Regions from separate parts of the Arthrobacter sp. JDC6 genome, predicted to be linked through region 3. Evidence: predicted binding sites of a transcription regulator. Region 3 holds the regulator's gene; each other region holds the start of a gene.
The links. The regulator Rex, encoded in region 3, represses fermentation and respiration genes when NADH is low (regulators of the CRP and FNR family bind a similar motif). The targets are predictions, from matches to a motif close to CTTGTGAANNNNTTCACAAG.
Positions count from the first base shown of each region.

Region 1: araB (ribulokinase) is a predicted target of Rex. The motif match lies at 2,251-2,270, and genes of this name have one in related genera.
Region 2: ACV095_RS08515 (glyceraldehyde-3-phosphate dehydrogenase) is a predicted target of Rex. The motif match lies at 1,196-1,215, and genes of this name have one in related genera.

Region 1 is NZ_CM151278.1:3,638,128-3,642,106, forward strand. Features, by position in the region: gene ACV095_RS16835 (L-ribulose-5-phosphate 4-epimerase) at 1-358, opposite strand, end outside; gene araB (ribulokinase) at 355-2,109, opposite strand; gene chvE (multiple monosaccharide ABC transporter substrate-binding protein) at 2,376-3,503, shown strand; gene mmsA (multiple monosaccharide ABC transporter ATP-binding protein) at 3,610-3,979, shown strand, end outside.
Region 2 is NZ_CM151278.1:1,822,871-1,826,849, forward strand. Features, by position in the region: gene ACV095_RS08500 (YaaA family protein) at 1-139, opposite strand, end outside; RNA gene rnpB (RNase P RNA component class A) at 196-583, shown strand; gene ACV095_RS08510 (TspO/MBR family protein) at 628-1,161, shown strand; gene ACV095_RS08515 (glyceraldehyde-3-phosphate dehydrogenase) at 1,467-2,909, shown strand; gene ACV095_RS08520 (hypothetical protein) at 2,984-3,193, shown strand; gene ACV095_RS08525 (HNH endonuclease family protein) at 3,321-3,979, shown strand, end outside.
Region 3 is NZ_CM151278.1:831,276-835,254, reverse strand. Features, by position in the region: gene ACV095_RS03830 (YceI family protein) at 134-682, shown strand; gene ACV095_RS03825 (hypothetical protein) at 891-1,742, shown strand; gene ACV095_RS03820 (redox-sensing transcriptional repressor Rex) at 1,856-2,560, opposite strand; gene ACV095_RS03815 (glutaredoxin family protein) at 2,654-2,908, opposite strand; gene ACV095_RS03810 (HAD family hydrolase) at 2,987-3,805, shown strand; gene ACV095_RS03805 (30S ribosomal protein bS22) at 3,885-3,979, opposite strand, start outside.

The DNA of each region.
Region 1 (3,979 bases), 1.7 Mb from region 3:
AGTGGGTGTGCACCACGCCCCCCACCTCCGGCATGTGCCGGTACACGTAGGCGTGCGCTGCGGTGTCCGACGACGGCGACAGCGGCGGGTTGCCCCAGTCCACGGTCCCGCCGCCACCGACGTTGGTGCCCCTGACGGGCATGCCGTGCAGGTCCGTCACGATCATCTGCTCCGGGGTCAGGTCCTGGTAGGCGACCCCGGAGGGCTTGATAACCATGAGGTCGGTGCCCGGCACCCGGGCGGAAACGTTGCCTGCGGTCCACACCACCAGTTCGTAGCGCGTCAACTCAGCGTGCAGGGCGCACACGTCCTCCCGGACCCGGGCGATGGTTTCCAGGATCCCGGTGTCGGTGCTCATGCGGAGACCCCCACGGCAGGTTCGGCGGCGGAGCCGGGCAGGCTGGCCCGGGCGGCTTTGCGCTGGATGGCCTTGAGCCGGTGCATCACGTCATTGCCGCCGCGGCCAAAGTAGTCGTGCAGTGCCTTGTATTCCTGGAACAGTTCCTCGTACGCGGCAACGTTTTCCGGGATCGGCGTGTAGACCTCGCCGGGTTCGGCGCCCATGGCGGCGGCGGCTTCCCGGATGTCCGCGTATTCACCCGCGGCCACGGCGGCGTGGATGGCCGATCCCAGGGCCGGGCCCTGCTCCGAGCCGATAGTGGACAGCTGCAGGCCGGTGGCGTCCGCGTAGATCTGCATCAGCAGCCTGTTCTTGAGCAGGCCACCGGCCACGATGAATTCCCTGACCGGAACCCCGGCGTCGCGGAACGCGTCCACGATGGTGCGGGTTCCGAAGGCCGTGGCTTCCAGCAGGGCACGGTAGGTGTCCTCGGGCCGGGTGGCAAGGGTCTGGCCCACCACGATGCCGGACAGCTCGTGGTCCACCAGCACCGAGCGGTTGCCCGAGTGCCAGTCGAGCGCGATCAGGCCGTGCTCCCCGATGGCCTGCCGCGACGCCAGTCCGGTGAGGTACTCGTGGATTCCCAGCCCCGCGTCCCCGGCAGCCTCATGGTATTCGGGCGGGACGCCGTACCTGGTGAACCAGCCGAAGATGTCCCCCACACCGGACTGACCGGCCTCGTAACCCCACAGGCCGGGCACGATGCCGCCGTCCACTGCCCCGCACATTCCCGGCACTTCACGCAGTTCGCTGCCGTTCATCACATGGCAGGTGGAGGTGCCCATGATAGCCACCAGCTGGCCGGATTCCACGGCCTTGGCAGCAGGGGCAGTGACGTGGGCGTCAACGTTTCCCACGGCCACGGCGATGCCCTCCGGCAGCCCGGTCCAGGCTGCAGCCTCCGCCGTCAGGGTCCCTGCGGCGTCCCCCAGCCGCCCGATCGTGTGCTCCAGCTTGGAACTGACAAAGTCCTTGAAGTCCGGATTCAGGGCGGCCAGGAAATCCTCCGAGGGGTACCGCCCGTCCTGGTAGATGCCCTTGTAGCCGGCGGTGCAGGCGTTGCGGACGTAGCGGCCGCACAGCTGCCAGACGATCCAGTCGGCCGCCTCCACCCAGTGGTCCATTTCGGCGTAGGCCTCCGGGTCCTCTTCCAGCAGCTGCAGGCCTTTGGCGAATTCCCACTCGGACGAGATCAGGCCGCCGTACCGCGGAAGCCAGTCCTCGCCCCGTTCGGCGGCCAGCCGGTTGATCCGGTCGGCCTGCCCCTGGGCGGCGTGGTGGCGCCAGAGCTTTACGTAGGCATGCGGGCGGTTGGCATAGCCCGGCAATTCGTTCAGCGGCGTGCCATCGGCCTTCACGGGCACCATGGTGCAGGCGGTGAAGTCGGTGGCAATGCCGACGACGGCGGCCGGGTCGATCCCCGCGTCAGCCACCGCGGCAGGAACGGCGGTGCGCAGGACGTCCCGGTAGTCGTTGGGCACCTGAAGCGCCCATTCGCCGGGAAGCCGCGTGCCGTCGTCGCCCGCCACGTCACCGGGCAGGGAGCCGGCCACCACCGCATGGGGATATTCATGGACGGCGCTCCCAAGCTCCTTGCCGTCGCGGACCCGCACCACCACGGCGCGGCCGGACAGGGTCCCGAAGTCCACGCCGACCACGCAGTGGTCGTGGCGGGGGTCGGAGCTTGAAGTAAACAGCGCATCTGGCATGGGGTTGCCTCCATCCGGGAGGCAAGCGGCCTCATTACCGGTTTTGTAGGGTCAGGGTCGAGCTAAGTGCTGCAGCAAGTGTGAACGCTAACAAAGAAGAAGTCAATGACATCGAAAGATTTCGGAGTTTCCGGGAGAAGGCTCTTGTTAGCGTTCACAAATCAGTCTATATTGAACCGACACATCAACCATGTGGCCAGGACCGGGAGCACCGTTGCTTCCCGGCCCAACAACACTTCGCGGCAATGCTGCCGCGGAAGGAGATTATGGTGAGAATCAAAAAACTCATGGGCGCGGTGGCCCTTGTCCTCGCCCTGACCGTGGGAGCCACCGGTTGCGGCTCCCGTGGCGGAACCAGCGAATCCAGCGGCGCAGCGAAGCCCAGCGACTCGCTGGTTGGCATCTCGATGCCAACCCAGACATCGGAACGGTGGATCGCCGACGGCGCCAATGTTGAGAAGTCCCTGAAAGACCTCGGCTACAAGACGGACCTCCAGTTCGCCAACGACGACATCCCCACGCAGGTCTCGCAGATCGAAAACATGCTGACCAAGGGCGCCAAGGCCCTGATCATCGCTGCCATCGACGGCACCACCCTGACCGACGTCCTGGCCAAGGCCAAGGAGCAGAACGTCAAGGTCATCGCCTACGACCGCCTTATCAACGGCACTCCGAACGTGGACTACTACACCACGTTCGACAACTACACCGTGGGCGTCCAGCAGGCCACCTCGCTGCTGACCGGCCTGGGCCTGGTCGACGCGAGCGGCAAGAAGGTGGACGGCAAGGGCCCCTTCAACATCGAACTTTTCGCCGGAAGCCCGGACGACAACAACGCCAACTTCTTCTGGACCGGCGCCATGGACACCCTCAAGCCCTACATGGATGCCGGCACCCTGAAGGTCCCCAGCGGCCAGACCAAGTTTGAGCAGGCCGCCATCCTTCGCTGGCAGGCACCCGTGGCGCAGAAGCGCATGGAGGACATCATCACCTCCGCCTACAGCTCGGGCACCAAGCTGAACGGCGTCCTTTCCCCGTACGACGGCCTGTCCATCGGCATCATCTCCGCCCTCACCAGCACCGGCGGCTACGCCAAGGGAAGCCTTCCGGTGGTCACCGGCCAGGACGCCGAAAAGGGCTCCGTGAAGTCCATCGTCGCGGGCGAGCAGTACTCCACCATCTTTAAGGACACCCGCCAGCTCGGCGCACAGGCCGTCAAGATGGTCGACGCCGTCCTCAAGGGCCAGGAACCTGAAACCAACGACACCAAGACCTACAACAACAAGGTCAAGGTTGTTCCGGCCTTCCTGCTGAAGTCCGTGATCATCACCAAGGACAACTACAAGAAGGAACTGATCGACTCGGGTTACTACACCGACGCCGACGTCAAGTAGTCAGCGTCCGGGGGCTGTGGCCGGACCTCCATCCGGCCGCAGCCCCGCCCGCAACCTCCTGCAGCAGCAGGACGGCCAAGCTTCGACCAGTCAGTGGGAATTGACGATGAACACACCCATTCTTCAAATGCGAGGAATCACCAAGACCTTCCCCGGCGTGAAAGCGCTGCAGGACGTCACCCTCGATGTGAACCGTGGAGAGGTCCACGCCATCTGCGGCGAAAACGGCGCCGGCAAATCAACGCTCATGAAAGTGTTGTCCGGCGTCTATCCACACAACACCTTCGAAGGGGAAATCCTCTTCGAAAACGAACCCTGCAACTTCTCCAGCATCTCGGACAGCGAGAAGCGGGGCATCGTGATCATCCACCAGGAACTGGCGCTGAGCCCGTACCTCTCCATTGCGGAGAACATCTACCTTGGCAATGAACAAGCCACCAACGGATGGGTGGACTGGCGCAAGACCAACCTGGAGG
Region 2 (3,979 bases), 990 kb from region 3:
GGGCACTGACGGTTCCCAGCGCTTCGAGGACCTTGGCGCGGTAGGGGTTCAATTCCGGAAAGCCGAGCGAGGACCAGTCGACGGCGGGTCCCCGGAGCGCGGGTGTCTTGCCTTCGGAAGGGGGAAGCAGAATCAGCACCGTCCGATCCTACCGGCGCAAAAGCGGGTGGCGGCGCCGGTAGACTGGACGGCGGATGGGACAGCCAGGCGGCCGCGCGTCACGCAAGTGGCTCGAGGAACGTCCGGGCTCCGCAGGGCAGGGTGGTGGGTAACGCCCACTCGGGGTAACCCGCAGGCCAGTGCCACAGAAAACAGACCGCCTCCATTGCCGGCTTTGGCCGGGAAGGGCAGGTAAGGGTGAAACGGTGGTGTAAGAGACCACCAGCTTCCCGGGTGACCGGGAAGGCTAGGTAAACCCCACCCGGAGCAAGGCCAGACAGGACACGTTCGAGGGCTGCCCGCCCGAGTGTCCGGGTAGGCCGCTGGAGGGTGCCGGCAACGGTACTCGTAGATGGATGGCCGTCGCTCCCTTTCCGGTAACGGCAGGGGAGAACAGAACCCGGCGTACCGGCTGTCCCATCCACATTCCGCGTTTGACCTAGGGCGATGCGTTGGGGATGCTGGACCGTGCCCGTTATTCCTGATCCCCGTCCCGCCGCCCGGGCCGGCGTCCCCGGCATCCGTTCCCAGGTCATTGCGCTTGGCGGGTTCCTGGCGCTGTCCGCCGCGGCGTGGGTCATCGCTTCGGTTCCCATCATCCTGAATTCCAACGGGTGGTACGCCGGTTCGGTGAAGGCGCCGTGGATGCCGCCGCCGTGGATGTTCCGGAGCACCTGGATGGCGCTGTACACCGGCGTGGCGGCAGCCGCGTGGCTGGTCTGGCGCAAGGGCGGCCTGACCGGGAGCACCCGTGCAGGCTACATTGTCCAGCTGCTGCTCAACGCAGCGTGGCCGGCGGCCTTTTTCGCCCTGTACCCAATGCTCGGAGCTGCCGCCCTCTGGGCTGCGTTCGGGGTTATCTGCGCACTCGCCGGAACCTTGGTATTCCTGATCCTGCGCTTCGGGCCGGTGGACGCCGCCGCCGGCCTCCTGGTGCTGCCGTACTTTTCCTGGCTTGTCTTTTCCGCCAGCCTGAACCTCTACTCAGCCGTCCACAACTGAGTCCGGCAACACCACGGCCGCGGGGCATCCCGGCCATGTGAGTGATTTCACGCAGCGCAAGCGTGTTCCCGGCGGCGGGCCAAATTAGAATGGATCCCGGACGCAGGAGTTCTACCGCCGAAAGTTGCGTTCGCAACCGGCGGTTTTTCTTTGCACGCGATCCAGGCGCCTGGGGGCCATCCCTGCAGGCGCGGGTGCCCCTGGACATCATCAGGTGGCCTACATCTGTGTACGAGGACGTACACGGCTGAACCGAGGAAGGTATTTCTGTGAGCCAGACGTCTGATTCTTGTCTTGATACGTGGATGGGCCGGGAGGCCCTCGCCGAGGCCATGATCCCGGTGATCGGCAGGCTGTACCGCGAAAACAACGTGGTCACCAGCATCCACGGCCGGAGCCTGATCAACAAGTCCACCATGAACATCCTCAAGGCGCACCGCTTTGCACGCCGGATGAGCAAGGACGAACTGCTCCTCGAGGACACCGCGCCCCTGCTGAACACGCTGGCCGGACTGGAGCTGGGCGCTGCCGCGATCGACATCGCCCGCCTGAACCAGAAGTTCAAGGAAGAAGGCAACGGCGCCACCCTGGAGGAGTTCCTCCGCGCTGAGCTCGCCGAAATCGTTGGCAAGCGGGGCGGCGATGACCGCACCAGCACCGACGTCGTGCTCTACGGCTTTGGCCGCATCGGCCGGCTCCTGGCCCGCCTCCTCATCGAAAAGGCCGGTGGCGGCCACGGACTGCGCCTGCGCGCCATCGTGGTGCGCCGCGGCTCCGACAACGACCTCTCCAAGCGCGCCAGCCTGCTGCGCCGCGACTCCGTCCACGGGTCCTTCGAGGGCACCATCCGGATCGACGAGGACGCCAACACCATCACCGCCAACGGCGTGCAGATCCAGGTCATCTACTCCAACGACCCCGCCACCATCGATTACACCGCCTACGGCATCAAGGATGCCCTGGTGGTGGACAACACCGGCCGCTGGCGCGACGCCGAGGGACTTTCCCAGCACCTGCAGAGCAAGGGCGTGGCGCGGGTCCTCCTGACCGCACCGGGCAAGGGAGAGCTGAAGAACATCGTCCACGGCATCAACCACCGGGACATCACAGACTCGGACCGGATCGTCTCCGCGGCGTCCTGCACCACCAACGCCATCACCCCCGTGCTGAAGGCCATCAACGACAAGTTCGGCGTGGTGCACGGGCACGTGGAAACCGTCCACTCCTTCACCAACGACCAGAACCTGATCGACAACTTCCACAAGGGCGACCGCCGCGGCCGCTCTGCAGCCCTGAACATGGTCATCACCGAAACCGGCGCCGCCAAGGCAGTGGCCAAAGCCCTGCCCGAACTGCTCGGAAAGCTGACCGGCAGCTCCATCCGCGTCCCCACCCCGGACGTATCGCTGGCCATCCTGAACCTCAGCCTGGAAAACGGCACCACCAAGGACGAGGTCAACAACTACCTCCGTGAAATGTCGCTGCACTCGGACCTCCGCAAGCAGATCGACTACATCGACTCACCCGAGGTTGTCTCCACCGACTTTGTCGGCTCCCGCCGCGCCGGCATTGTTGATGGACTCGCTACGGTCTCCACGGACAAGAACCTGGTCCTCTACGTCTGGTACGACAACGAATTTGGCTACAGCTGCCAGGTGGTGCGCGTTATGGAGGAAATGGCCGGCGTGAACCCGCCGTCGTTCCCCGCCAAGGAAAGCGCCGCCGCCCTGGCCGCCATCGCGGTCTGACCCTGTCCGCCACGTCCAGCGAATTCCCGGCTGGTTCTCTGGAATCAGCCGGGAAAGGGGACCACACTGGTGGCATGGACAACGAATCGACTCTTCAGCACGACACCACCCTCGAACACGCCCTGGACGTGGCCAAGTCGAACCACAAGGAAGCAGTGCGGCTGCTTGAACGCGCCCGCGCCGCACACGCGGCCGGGGATGTCAGCCAGGACCGCGTGGGCCAGCTCGAGGGACTGCTGGCCATTGCCGAGGAAGACCTTCGAAGGGTCACCAGGGAGCAGTAGCCCAGAGGCGGCCGCGCCGGCCGTGTGAGCCATCACTCGTCCTCAACAGTGTGGATATCACCGGCTTGGGGTGCCCTTTGTCCTAGGCTCTTGGGGTGCCTGACTTTCCCCTTCCGGCGTCGACGCCTTGACCGTCCACTGGGCTGCCTACCGCCGCGCACGCCGCCGTTCCCGGCAGGCCTGGGCGCTGCTGGCAACGGCCGCAGTATGCATCGTCGCTGCCCTGTCGTGGTTCTTCACCGCAGGACAGTTTGCAGCCGCAGGGCCGGCGCCGGAGGGCCCGACCGAGGCGCCGGTCTTCGATGCCCAGTGGATGAAACCGGTGCAGGAACCAAACCCCGTACCGGCGGGCAGTGCCCTCTCTGCACTCGACGGCCTCGCCGTGAAGGGCCGGGCACCGAACACCGGCTACAGCCGCGAGGCCTTCGGCCCGGCGTGGCTGGATGTCGACAGGAACGGCTGCGATACCCGCAATGACATCCTGCGACGGGACCTTGCCGGCGTGGTGTTCGCCGAAGGCTCCACCTGCAAGGTAACGGCCGGTCACTTCCGGGAACCCTATACAGGCCAGGACGTGGACTTCCAGCGCGGTTCAGACAGCAGCCGGGCTGTCCAGATCGACCATGTGGTGGCGCTCGGGGATGCCTGGCAGAAGGGGGCCCAGGGCCTGGCGCCCAAGGAACGCCAGAGCCTGGCAAACGACCCCCTGAACCTGATTGCCGCGGACGGCGCTGCCAACCAGCAGAAGAGCGCAGCGGACGCCGCCACGTGGCTGCCGAAGAACAC
Region 3 (3,979 bases):
GAAATGTTCCGTGGACGGGAACAAAACATGCAAATGCATGTTTATACTGGATGCAGCAAGTTAGTTGAGGCTTCAACAGATGAAGGTTCAACGGCAGGACCTCAGTACATACACCTTTACAAGGAGCAACATCATGGCACTTCCCGCAGACGTCACCACCGGCACCTGGACCCTGGACAACTCCCACAGCGAGATCGGCTTCACTGTCCGGCACGCCGGCATCAGCAAGGTCCGCGGCCAGTTCAAAGAGGCCGCCGCCACGCTGGACCTGGGCCAGGATGTGGCTGAGTCCAGGATCAACGCCACCATCCAGACCGCCAGCTTCGACTCCGGCGACGCCAACCGCGACGGCCACGTCAAGGGCGAGGACTTCTTCGATGTGGAGAAGTTTCCCGAGATCTCCTTCGTATCCAACGGCCTGGTGGCCAAGGGCAACAGCTACGAGCTCACCGGCGACCTGACCATCAAGGGTGTCACCCGCCCGGTGACCCTGGAAACCGAATTCAACGGTGTTGCCGTTGATCCGTTCGGCAACACCCGCGCCGGCGTCTCCGCCGAGACCACCATCAGCCGCAAGGACTTCGGCCTCACCTGGAACGCCGTCCTGGAAGCCGGCGGCGTGCTGGTCAGCGACAAGGTTGCCATCAACCTTGAACTCGCCTTCATCGCCCCCGCAGCGTAGTTCCGCCCGCCAGGGCACAACCCCGGCGCCAGGCCTCCCCGGCCTGGCGCCGGGGTTCCCTGTTTAACGGCAACCACCTGCGCCAATACCCGCTGAATCACCCACAACGCCGCCCGCCGGGGGTACGGTGGACTTAAGCCATGCTGGGGGAAGGCAGAGGACTGATTCCCGGCAGCCTACCCGGATCCCGACCTGCAGAAGGAACGCCATGAGTACTCCTCCCGTCCCGCCCCCGTCGCCCCAAGACCCCAGCAACGACCAGCCGGGGCATGAACAGGCCGGCAGCCCCCAGTCCGGAGACCAGCAGCAGCCCCGCTACGGGCAGAATGCGCCGCAGTATGGCCAGAACGCCCCGCAATATGGGCAGAACGCGCCCCAGTACGGCCAGAACCAGCCGCCGGCAGCGCCGCAGTACGGCCAAAACCAGCCCCAGTACGGCCAGAATGCGCCGCAGGCCCCGGGCTACGGCCAGAACCCGCCGCAGTATGGCGCCCAGTTCGGGCAGAATGCACCCCAGTACGGCCAGCCGCCCTACGGGCAGTCCCCCTACGGCCAGTACCCGTCGGAGCAGCCGCAGCCGGCCGGAGGCAACGGCGTCCCGCAGCTGGTGAACATCTCGTTCTGGCTGTTGATCGCGTCGGCAGTGATCTTCGTGATCTCCCTGCTGACCGGGCTGACGCAGCTGGATGATCCGGTGTTCCGGCGGACATTCGAGGACCAGATGGCGGCCGGAGGCGCCAGTGGAGTCACCTATGACGACATTAAGGGGGTCATCGCCGGCACCCTGGTGGTGTTCGCGATCATTGGCGTGGCCCTCTACCTGCTGGTGGCCTTCTTCGTCCGAAAGGGCAAGAACTGGGCCCGCATCCTGGGAACGGTCTTCGCTGCACTGTCCGTCTTCGGACTCTTTGGTCCCCCCAGCTTTGCCACCATCGGAACGCTCCTGGGAATTGCGGCCATCGTGCTGCTCTACCTTCCGGCAGCCGCCCCGTACTTCCGGAAGCAGCAGCCTTTCGCCAACCCCTATTCGGGCGGCTTCGGCAACCCCTACGGGCGGTAGCCACTCCGCCCGCTGACACTGCACGCGGCCCGGGATGCATCATTCGCATCCCGGGCCACCTGCTTTAACGGGTCCGCCAAGACTTGGGCCGGGGGAAAACTTCCAGGGAAACCCTAGGCCGTCTGCCCGGGCGTCTGGGCCCGCTGGGCGTGGTAGGCCAGGATCTGGAGTTCAGTGGCCATGTCCACCTTGCGAAGATTGACCCCTTCGGGAACCTGCAGCATCACGGGTGCAAAGCTCAGCACGCTGCGCACGCCTGCCGCCACCACACGGTCGCAAACGCCCTGCGCGACGGCCGCGGGAAGGGCCAGGACCACCATGTTGGCCCCGGTGCGGTGCAGGACGGTCTCCAGGTCTGCCACGTCGCTGACGCGCAGCCATCCCACCTCGTTGCCCACCACCATCTGGTCGGCGTCGAAGATGGCCACCACATCGAACCCGCGCGACTCAAAGCCGCCGTAGCGTGCCAGCGCCTTGCCCAAGTTGCCGGCGCCCACAATGGCCACTTTCCAGTCGTGGGTCAGTCCGAGCGCGGCGGCGATGTGGCGGCTGAGGTACTGCACCTCATAACCGACGCCCCTGGTGCCATAGGACCCCACATGGGAGAGGTCCTTGCGGAGGGTTGAAGAACTGACGCCGGAGGCTTCTGCCAGGGATTCGGAGGAAACGCGCTCCACGCCCTCGGACAGCAATGTGTTCAGGGCACGGAGGTAGATGGTGAGCCGGGCCACGGCGGCAGGAGGTATCTGCTTGGTCAATGCGCCCGTGGCATCCGGAAGGTCCGGGACAGACTGGGGCGAAGAACCCAGGGATGTCACCCGCACCTCCCTTGCGTCGCGTTGTGAGTCCACTCTAGGTCCCTGCCGCTCATGCCTTCAAAACCAGGACCATCAGAAACTGCCGCCACTGCCCTACCGGCCCATGGCGCGCTGCAGCACGCGTGCCAGCCGGACCTCGTCGATCTTCCAGAAGTCGCGCTGCACGCCGTCCACCAGGACCACCGGGATCTCTTCGGCGTAGCGCTCCCGCAGTTCAGGCTGGTTGTCCACCAGCTCTTCGCTCCAGGTAAGGCCCAATGAGGCAGTGACCCGGCCGACGGCGTCGCGCGCCTCCTCACAAAGGTGGCAGTCAGCTTTGGTGACCAGGACGACGCGGGGTGTAGCCATGGCTTAACGGTATCGCCGTTCCCGGCGTGAGGCTGACGCCGACGGCGGCGGGCCAGTGGATTGACTAGACTCAACTCCATGCCCCAGGAGAAATACGTCGCCGTAGTCACACGGCCGGTTGCTGCGCCGCAGCCCGGCGAGGCGGCGTTCTTCGATGTGGACAACACCCTGATGCGGGGTGCCAGCCTGTTCCATGTGGCCCGCAAGATGCACCAGCGGGGAGCCTTCACCCTGAGGCAGGCGGCGGGTATGGCCTGGAAGCAGTTCAAGTTTGTGGCCCGCGGCGAGAACATGGACGATGTCCATGCCGTCCGGGACTCGGCCCTGACCCTGGCCGTAGGCATCAGTGTGGATGACATCAAGGCGCTGGGCGAAGAAGTCTATGACGAGATGATCGCGTCCCGGATCTGGCCCGGCACCAAAGCGCTGGCGCAACAGCACCTGAGGGTGGGCCGCCGCGTCTGGCTGGTGACAGCCACCCCCATCGAAGTGGCCACCGTAATCTCCACCCGGCTGGGACTGACCGGAGCCCTGGGGACCGTGGGGGAGGTCTCGGACGGCCTGTACACCGGGCGGCTGGTGGGAGACATCCTGCACGGCTCGGCCAAGGCCGTGGCCGTGCAGGCCATCGCCGATGATGAGGGCCTGGACCTCAAGCGCTGCTGGGCCTACAGCGACTCCTACAACGACGTCCCGCTGCTGTCGCTGGTGGGCCATCCGGTGGCCATAAATCCGGACGCCAGGCTGCGACGCCACGCCCGCGACCGCAACTGGCCGGTTTACGATTTCCGCGCAGGCCGCCGTGCCGCGACATTGGGACTCAAGGCGGCCACCTTCGGCGGGGCCATCTACGGCCTCTGGAAGGGCTTCGCCCGCATCCGCGGCCCGCGGGCATAATTCTTACCTCTTGCCGGGTTAAACGAAATGCCCGCCGCCTTGGAAGGCGACGGGCATTTCCACGCTGCTTGAAGTATCGCTACTTCTTGTTGCGGCGCTGGTGACGGGTCTTGCGAAGCAGCTTGCGGTGCTTCTTCTTGGCCATACGCTTGCGACGCTTCTTAATAACTGAAC